One region of the Chryseobacterium sp. 'Rf worker isolate 10' genome, then DNA from elsewhere that is predicted to be linked to it. Evidence: riboswitches for the same ligand, from Rfam matches in the RefSeq annotation. Region 1 holds a riboswitch; the other holds the start of a gene.
What was found. A riboswitch is a leader RNA that binds a small molecule or an ion and turns the genes downstream of it on or off. The one in region 1 is predicted to bind S-adenosylmethionine.
Positions count from the first base shown of each region.

Region 2: it holds a riboswitch for S-adenosylmethionine, as region 1 does, so the genes downstream of both, LKL37_RS17775 (alpha/beta fold hydrolase) here and LKL37_RS20605 (TonB-dependent receptor plug domain-containing protein) in region 1, are expected to answer to the same signal.

Region 1 covers NZ_JBOZOF010000005.1:186,264-190,483, forward strand. Annotated here, with positions in the region: gene LKL37_RS20600 (APC family permease) at 1-98, opposite strand, end outside; gene LKL37_RS20605 (TonB-dependent receptor plug domain-containing protein) at 106-2,529, opposite strand; SAM riboswitch class I at 2,623-2,728, opposite strand; gene LKL37_RS20610 (alpha-amylase family glycosyl hydrolase) at 2,820-4,220, opposite strand, start outside.
Region 2 covers NZ_JBOZOF010000003.1:735,498-739,717, reverse strand. Annotated here, with positions in the region: gene LKL37_RS17780 (ACT domain-containing protein) at 1-1,000, opposite strand, end outside; gene LKL37_RS17775 (alpha/beta fold hydrolase) at 1,000-1,944, opposite strand; SAM riboswitch class I at 2,006-2,112, opposite strand; gene LKL37_RS17770 (MGH1-like glycoside hydrolase domain-containing protein) at 2,301-4,220, shown strand, end outside.

The DNA of each region.
Region 1 (4,220 bases):
TGGAAGCCCAGGGTTGTAAAAATTCCTGTTCCGATCATATTGGAAACCACGATGGCTGCGGCTGTTTTCCAGCCAATCTGATGTGAGGTAGTACTCATCTAATGATTAAAAATTAAAATTAAGCCTTCCAAAGAAGTAATTCCCCAGTGTTCCCATCTGAACCGGCGCATATTTGAATACTCCATAATATGAATTTTCATAAATCTGGCGATCCGGGAAGACATCAAATACATTGTTAGCTCCTACAGTAAAGTTGATACTTTTTGTAATATCATATCCAACACTGATGTCGGTTACTACTTTCGGAGAAAACTCCTGCACGCTTCCAAATGGATAGCCATCTCTTATTACTTTACCAAAATAGGTATTTCTTACGAGAAAATTGAACTTCCCGATTCCATAATTTAATCCTAATGAAGCTTTTGTTTTGGGTGACAAAGTTTCAATGATATTGATCTGATCCGGACCAAAGAATTCATTTTGTGGAGTTCCTAAGTTTTCCGGAAAATGGAAATCTGTGATTTTTGTTTCTGTATAGTTTCCGGCAAGATTCATATTTAATTTTCCGTTACCGAGAATCCAGTCATAGGAAACGACTACATCTACTCCTTTTGTTTCCGTATCAATGGCATTGGCAAAGAATCTTCCGCTTTCAACCTTAAACTGATCCAGTCTTGGATCGGTAATATTGCTGGTAATCACAATCCTGTTTTTTACCTTTATCCAGTATCCATCTACGGTAATAAATAATCCTTTTACGGGTTTTAAAGTGAATCCTGCACTTCCATTGACAGAAGTTTCCTGTTTGAGTTTATCAAATCCAAGAATTCTCGCTGCATCGCTATCATTTCTGAAAATTCCTTTGGTTACAATTCCGGAACCGGAAGTGGAAATATCGGCATAAGAGTTATTAAAATACTGCTGTTGAAGAGAAGGTGCTCTGAATCCTGTTCCTACCGCTGCTCTTACTGCATAGTTTTTTACAAACTCATATCGCACCGCCAATTTTCCATTCAGCGTATTTCCAAAATCTGAATAATTTTCAAATCTTGCAGCCGCATCAATATTCAGTTTTTTATCTAAATCATAGGAAACATCTGCATACACTGCTGCTGAATGTCTGTCTTTCTTCAATGCATTATTTGGAGAAAACCCAATAAAAGATTGAGATCCGCCCGCACCAAGTACTGTTGATCCTTCTGTGGCAACATTTCCGTTGATGTCATATTGAGTGTAAGATGCTTCATCACCCGCTTTGATCTGGTATTGTTCAAATCTGAATTCTCCTCCAAATGCAATATTGAAACGGTTGATATTTTTGGAAACATCAAGATTAATGGTATTCTGAAGGAAGCTGTGTGCTCCGGCATAAAATCGGGTGGGTGATTTTACCCCCAGTGAAGCATTATTTGTATTGTTTACATTATAATTGAAGGTGTTGCTTCCAAAGGTATTGCTAAGGTCAAAAAACCAGTCATTCACATTATATTTTGCTCCTACGGCGTAAGAAAGATCATAAACCTGAGATTCAAGGCTTGCCTGAAACCCGTTTGGATAAATGGATGAAACAACATTAGACGTTTCGCTCGGAAGTCTTCTGAAGCCAAACCCTTTTCCTTCTTTGATACTGAACCCTCCAAAAGAATAGACTTTAAAATGATCGTTAAAAGGATATTCTGCGTTGAAAAACAGCTGGCCCTGTCTGATTTGTGCATCTCCGATCTGAAAATTAAAATCGTCACGGGTTAATCCTCTTTCTTGAATCTTTGCATCATCTGCCGCTCTTGCTGCTGCAGGATCATCGGCAAATGCATACGCAAAATTATTCCCGAAAATATCGAGGTCGTGATTTTGTGTTCTTGTGGTTTTCCCTCTGTGGCTTAATTGTAATGAAAGATTAATATAACTGTCTTTTTTTCCTAATGAAGTTCCGTAGTTGGCTCCTGCCTGGTAAGTGTCACCGTCGTTTCTTCCGGTTAAGCCGTAAGTAAGGCTGGCTGATGCTCCGGCATTTTTTTTAAGAATAATATTGATTACTCCTGCAATGGCATCAGAACCGTATTGTGCGGCAGCTCCGTCTCTTAAGACTTCAATTCTATCAATTGCAATCACCGGAATGGTGCTCAGATCTGTTCCTACTGAGCCATTTCCTACTGTATTCTGGTAATTTACTAAAGACGTAGAATGCCTTCTTTTTCCGTTAAGCAGCACCAGAACCTGATCAGGTCCCATTCCTCTCAGAGTTACGGGATCAATATGTTCTGTACCATCTGAGGCAGACTGCCTCACTGCATTAAACGATGGAATGACATAGTTCAGGAGATCCTGAGCAGTCATTTGCGGAGAACTTCTCTGGATTTTATCGATATTAATTACATCTACAGGAACTGGAGTCTCCAGCTTTGTTCTTTTGACATTCCGGTTTCCGACGATGATGATATCCTCGATCTGATTTCCCTTTTCCTCACTTTCCTGAGCAGCAACCAGAATTGCTCCAAGCAATAATACAGCTGTACTTAATTTTTTCATTTTTATTCTTGCCAATTAATAATGTGGGTCTGACGGATGTTTCCGCAGATACATAAGATTTCAAGAAATGGAATTCATATAGAGTATTGACTTCACTTATCTCCCCCAAAGGGTTGGAATTAGCACCTTTACACTTCTGGAACCGTGCAGGTTGCTAAGGTTTCACGGGGCCAAATCCCTCCACCTTTCTTGATAAATCTACTGCAAAAGTAGACTATTTTTTTAAATGTACAAAAAAGGCAAACCTGCTATGCTGCAAATTTGCCTTTTTATGATTTTTATGATTTATTTTATTGAACAATCATCTTTTGAATGGCTATTCCTGTATCCGATTTCAGCTGTACCAGATACGTTCCTGCAGGATAACTGATTTTCGCTTCATACGCACCGTTTTCTTTGTTCAGTTTGAATGAATCCAGTCTTTTACCCGTCATATCAAAAATTGAAATTTCTCCGTTTTTCGCTTTGCTGAAAACTAATTTAGCTGTCCCATTTTTTACCGGATTATCTGCAATCTGAAGGGATAATTTGTTGGCTGCATTTGCATCTGCTGTTGACAAAGTACCTGCATAATTTCCAAAAATTCTGAATTCTCCCGGCTGTAAAGTAATCGGAGCCGTTGTGGAAATTACGTTTGAAATACTGTCATCCATCAGATTCTGCCATTGACCTGTGTAAGGGAAATAAGGCACTACATTCTGTACGGATGTAGTATAATTAGCCAATACCACAACATTCTTGGTTCCTGTTGTAATAGCTGTATCATACACGTAAATTCTTGTGATCAGACCATTAGGATCATTCGTAAGGTTATTGGATTCTATACTGTACGTTTTAGATTTAAAAACCGGATAGGTATTTCTGATATTGATGATTTTAGCCCAAGTATCGTAAACAGCCTTTCTGTTGGCATTGGTATCATATCCTAAAGTGAATGCAATTGGTTTCTCATCGGTTCTGCAGCCGCTGTCGATAGTACCGTTTGCACATCTGTTGATGCTGAATTCATATCCTAATTCTCCGAACTGCCAGATCATTTTCGGACCGGGAATAGTGAAGAAGGTGGCACCGAAAGTTTTCATTCTTTCAAGAGCGGTATTCAGGTCTTTCACATTATAACTTCCGTTAGTCGCTCCGTATGCAAGATTTTTAAACATTAATCTTTCTTCATCATGGCTTTCTCCATAGCCTACAGCACTCATATTGGTAAAGCCGTGAAGACTGTGGTTCATACGGTCATAATTGCTGTTTTCCTGATATCCCATTGTATTCTGATTGTAAGGATCGGTCTGCTTATTCCAAAGCATAACGCCTTTTCCTTCTGCTATTCTGTAGTTCGCCCATTGCTGTTCTTCCGCATCTGTTCCAAGGTGTTCGAATATCATGTAAGAGTTCGGGTCCAGAGCCCATTGTCTGTCTGCATAGTGTTTCATGATATCCACTCTGTCCTGCTGATAAGCGTTGGTACAGGCTTCATCGTTTTCAGAACAGCTTTGGGTAAATCCTTTTGTTAGATCCCAACGGAATCCGTCTATGTGATATTCAGTGAGCCATTGCTGAAGACATCTTTCAACGTAATATTGCGTTGAAGGACTCGTGTGGTTAAAATCATTGAATACATTGTATGAATGTTTCGGAACCTGATTAAAGTAAGGATTGTTCGCCGCCACATCGCCATAGCCATCTCCATC
Region 2 (4,220 bases), on a different contig from region 1:
CATAACTCAAGGTTCCGGAGAACACTCCTTTGATTCTTGTGATATTTTCTCCTGAAAGGTGTAATAATTTAATGGTATCAATTAACGGTAAACCTGCACCAACATTGGTTTCATACAGATAACGTCTGTTATTTTTACTCAACGTATATCTTAGTTTTCTGTATTCTTCTATCGGAAGGGTATTGAAAATTTTGTTGGAAGAAACAAGATCGAATCCATTTTCTGCTAAAGCATGATAGTTTTTTACAAAATCTTTGCTTGCTGTATTATCCACAACAATTAGATTCTCCAATTGATTTTCATTGGAGAAATTAATCAGTTCTTCTACATTCGATGGATGTTCTGCTGTCAAAACCTCTTCCCCCCAATTGGCATCAAATCCTTTTTTGTTGAAGGCAATTTTCTTTGAATTAGCTACTGCAACTACTTTAAGGTCTATTTTTTTACGCTTTTTAATTTCTTCTGCAGATTCCAAGACCTGTTGTATCAATGTCTTTCCTACGTTTCCATGACCAATGATTGCCAGATGAACTGTCTTTGGTTTTTTGAAAATTTCAGATTCTATAATGTTTCTCGTTTTTTCATCCTGTGAGGAAGTCACTACGATGTTGACTCTGTTTTCTCCTGCTACCTGATTCAAAAGCAATGGGAAAACATTGTTTCTTGCCAGTTCTGCAAAGACTTTATTGAAATCTTCTGCTACAAAACCGATTACAGAAACATTATTGATACTATAGATTTGAGAAACTTTTCCAGATTTTCTTTCTGCTTCGAACTCATCAATAAGACAGGCTACTGCTTTTTCTGCATCAATTTCCTGAACCAGGATAGAAATTCCGTTTTCTATGGCCTGCTGAGAGATTACTCCTACACTGATACGCGCTAAAGTAAGCGCTTTAAAAATTCGTCCATCAATCCCGATTTCTCCCAGGAAATCTTCACCTTCAAATTTGATGATTGATCTGTTCTTCAAAAATTTTATTTCGTTAGCATTTTTCATTACTTCTGTAAAATGTTTTTAATGATATTATTTAATTGTTGATATTCCATTAGGAAGGCATCATGCCCGTGTATAGATTGGATCTCGTGATAAGAAACATCCTTATTTTTCTCTTGTAAGTTTTCAAAACACATTCGGATTTCAGAAGCCGGGAAGAATAAGTCTGTATCTACTGAGATCATGTGCATTCGTGCCTGTATGTTCTCCAGTGCTATTTCATTAGCATTGATATTCATCAAGAGATGATTCATCAGCTTGTATGCTTTTAAACTAAACCTTTCGTTTATCGCATTGCCATGATAAACCAACCAGTCTTCTGATTCCAGGCGTTGTTTGTCCTGATTATATTGGTTTTGAAATCTATCGTTGAGTGACTGTGGAGTTCTGTAACACAACATGGCGTGAATTCTTGCTTTCTGTAATGGTTCCTTTTTATCATTCAATAAAAATTTCTGAACCAGACACTGTGCATGAAGCCAGTCGTGCGTTCTGTAATCACATGCTATAGGAATAAATATTTCTGCGAGATCCGGCTGCTTGGCAAGCATTTCCCAGGCAATCCCTCCTCCCAAAGAGCCTCCGATAATGGCATATAAATTTTTTATATGTAAAGCTTCAAGCCCTTTCAGAAATATCGCTGCGATATCCGAAGGAGTGAAGTCTTCATAGTCTTCAATTAAAAAATCGTCATATCCGTTTCCGGGTATATTAAAGCACAGAACAGTATATTTATCGGTATCTACAATCTGATTTTCTCCTACCAACTGTTTCCACCAGCCATTATCTCCGGATACATTGGAATTTCCGGTAAGAGCATGATTGATTAAAATGATAGGGGCTGTAAACAGATCTTTCCCAAAAAGCTGATAGCTTAACGGGATATGGTATTCCTTTTGGGAATAAGTTTGATACGAAAGATTAATATAGTTTAATTCTGTTTTCAATTCTATTAAATTTTAATACAATTGAAAATGCCACAGGAAATGGCTGAAAAAGAACTTCAGTGAGTTATCTGTCCAAAATACTTTGGTAGAACGTAGCACCTTCTTTGCTTGCGCAAAGGGTTGCTAAGGTTTCATAGGGTCTAATCCCTCAACCTTTCTTGATAACATTTTCAATATTTGAATGAACGAATGATGCAAAGGTAGTTCTTTTCTTTTAATTTCAAAAAAAAATTATTTTAATATTCAAAAAAGCCCTTAAATACAAGTATTTCAAGACTATATTAATAATTATTCAGATGAAAAAAATTGGAATTGCTCCTCAAAAAAACTAACTTCGTGGGGAAAAATGATGAGATATGACCGCTGAAAAAGAAAGATTACAAGATACCAAATGGAAAAACTGGGGACCTTATGTAAGCAACCGGCAGTGGGGAAATGTACGCGAAGATTATAGCCCGAACGGGAATGCCTGGAATTTTACCAATCATAATAATGCCGAAAGCTATGCCTACCGCTGGGGTGAAGAAGGTATTGCCGGAATTTCTGATGTAAAGCAGATTTTTTGTTTTTCGTTTTCGTTTTGGAACAAGAAAGACAAAATGATAAAAGAAAGGTTCTTCGGATTGAGCAACCCCCAGGGGAATCATGGGGAAGACATCAAAGAAATCTTTTATTATCTGGATAATACACCTACTCATAGCTATATGAAAATGGTTTACAAATATCCAATCAACGAATTTCCTTACGATGACCTTATTGCAGAAAACGGGAGACGCAGTAAAAAGGAACCGGAATATGAAATTTTCGATACCGGAATTTTCGATAATGATGAATATTTTGATATTTTCATTGAATATTGCAAAGCCGATCACAATGATATTTTTGCCAGAGTAACGATCTGCAACCGAAGCCAGCATGAAGCTCCTATTCTGGTAGCTCCTACTGTATGGTTCAGAAACAACTGGAAATGGGGATATAATACTTATAAAGGAGAACTCAATGCTTCTCATGATGGAAGTATAAACATTGCTCACGACAGTATTTCTATCAAGAAACTGTATTCCAGAAACTCAAATGCACAAAGTCTATTCTGTGATAATGAAACCAATACTTCTAAGCTTTACGGAGCTCCCAGAAGTGAAAACACCTATTTCAAAGATGGAATCAATGATTTCATTATTCATAAAACAGATACAGTAAATCCCGAAAAAAGAGGTACAAAAGCTTCTTTACTGATTGACGAAGTTATTGGAGCAGGAGAATCAAAAGTTTTTGAATTCAGATTATGTCCTGAGGGGACAGATGAACCTTTTGAAAACTTTGATGAAATTTTCAATACTCGGCAGGCTGAAGCTGAGGATTTTTATAAAGAAGTTCAGAATGACACCGTAAACGAAGATGAAAGAAATGTCCAGAGGCAGGCTTTTGCAGGACTGCTTTGGAATAAACAGTTCTATCATTATAATATCGGAAAATGGCTGAAAGGTGATCCCAACTTTGAAGCCCCAAGAAATTTCAACGAATATGTAAGAAATACAGAATGGAATCATCTCCACAATAAGGATATTATTTCCATGCCTGACAAATGGGAATATCCATGGTATGCTACGTGGGATCTGGCATTTCACTGTGTTCCTTTTTCTATCATCGATGCAGAATTTGCTAAAGGACAGCTTCTGTTACTTACGAAAGAATGGTATATGCATCCTAACGGCCAGCTTCCTGCCTATGAATGGAATATGAGTGACGTGAATCCGCCCGTACATGCGTGGTCATGCTTCCGTGTTTTTAAAATTGATGAAAAAAATAACGGAAAACCGGATTTATTATTCTTAGAGAAAGTATTTCAGAAACTGCTTCTTAATTTCACGTGGTGGGTGAACCGAAAGGATAAAAACGGGAAAAACATCTTTGGAGGAGGTTTTCTTGGTCTCGATAATATCGGAGCTTTTGACCGAAATATGGAACTAAAGGACGGCCAGCACCTTGAACAGGCAGACGGAACAAGCTGGATGGCAATGTATGCACTGAATATGATGCGTATTGCGATGGAACTTGCCCAATATTACCAGGTCTATGAAGATATGGCGATCAAGTTTTTTGAGCATTACCTTTATATTGCTGAAGCGATGGAAAATCTGGGGGAAGGAACGAAAGGTCTCTGGAATGAGGAAGACGGATTCTTTTATGATGTACTACAGCTTGGAAACGGAGACAGCGTCTCTTTAAAACTAAGAAGTATTGTAGGTTTGATTCCTATGTTTGCCGTTGAGATT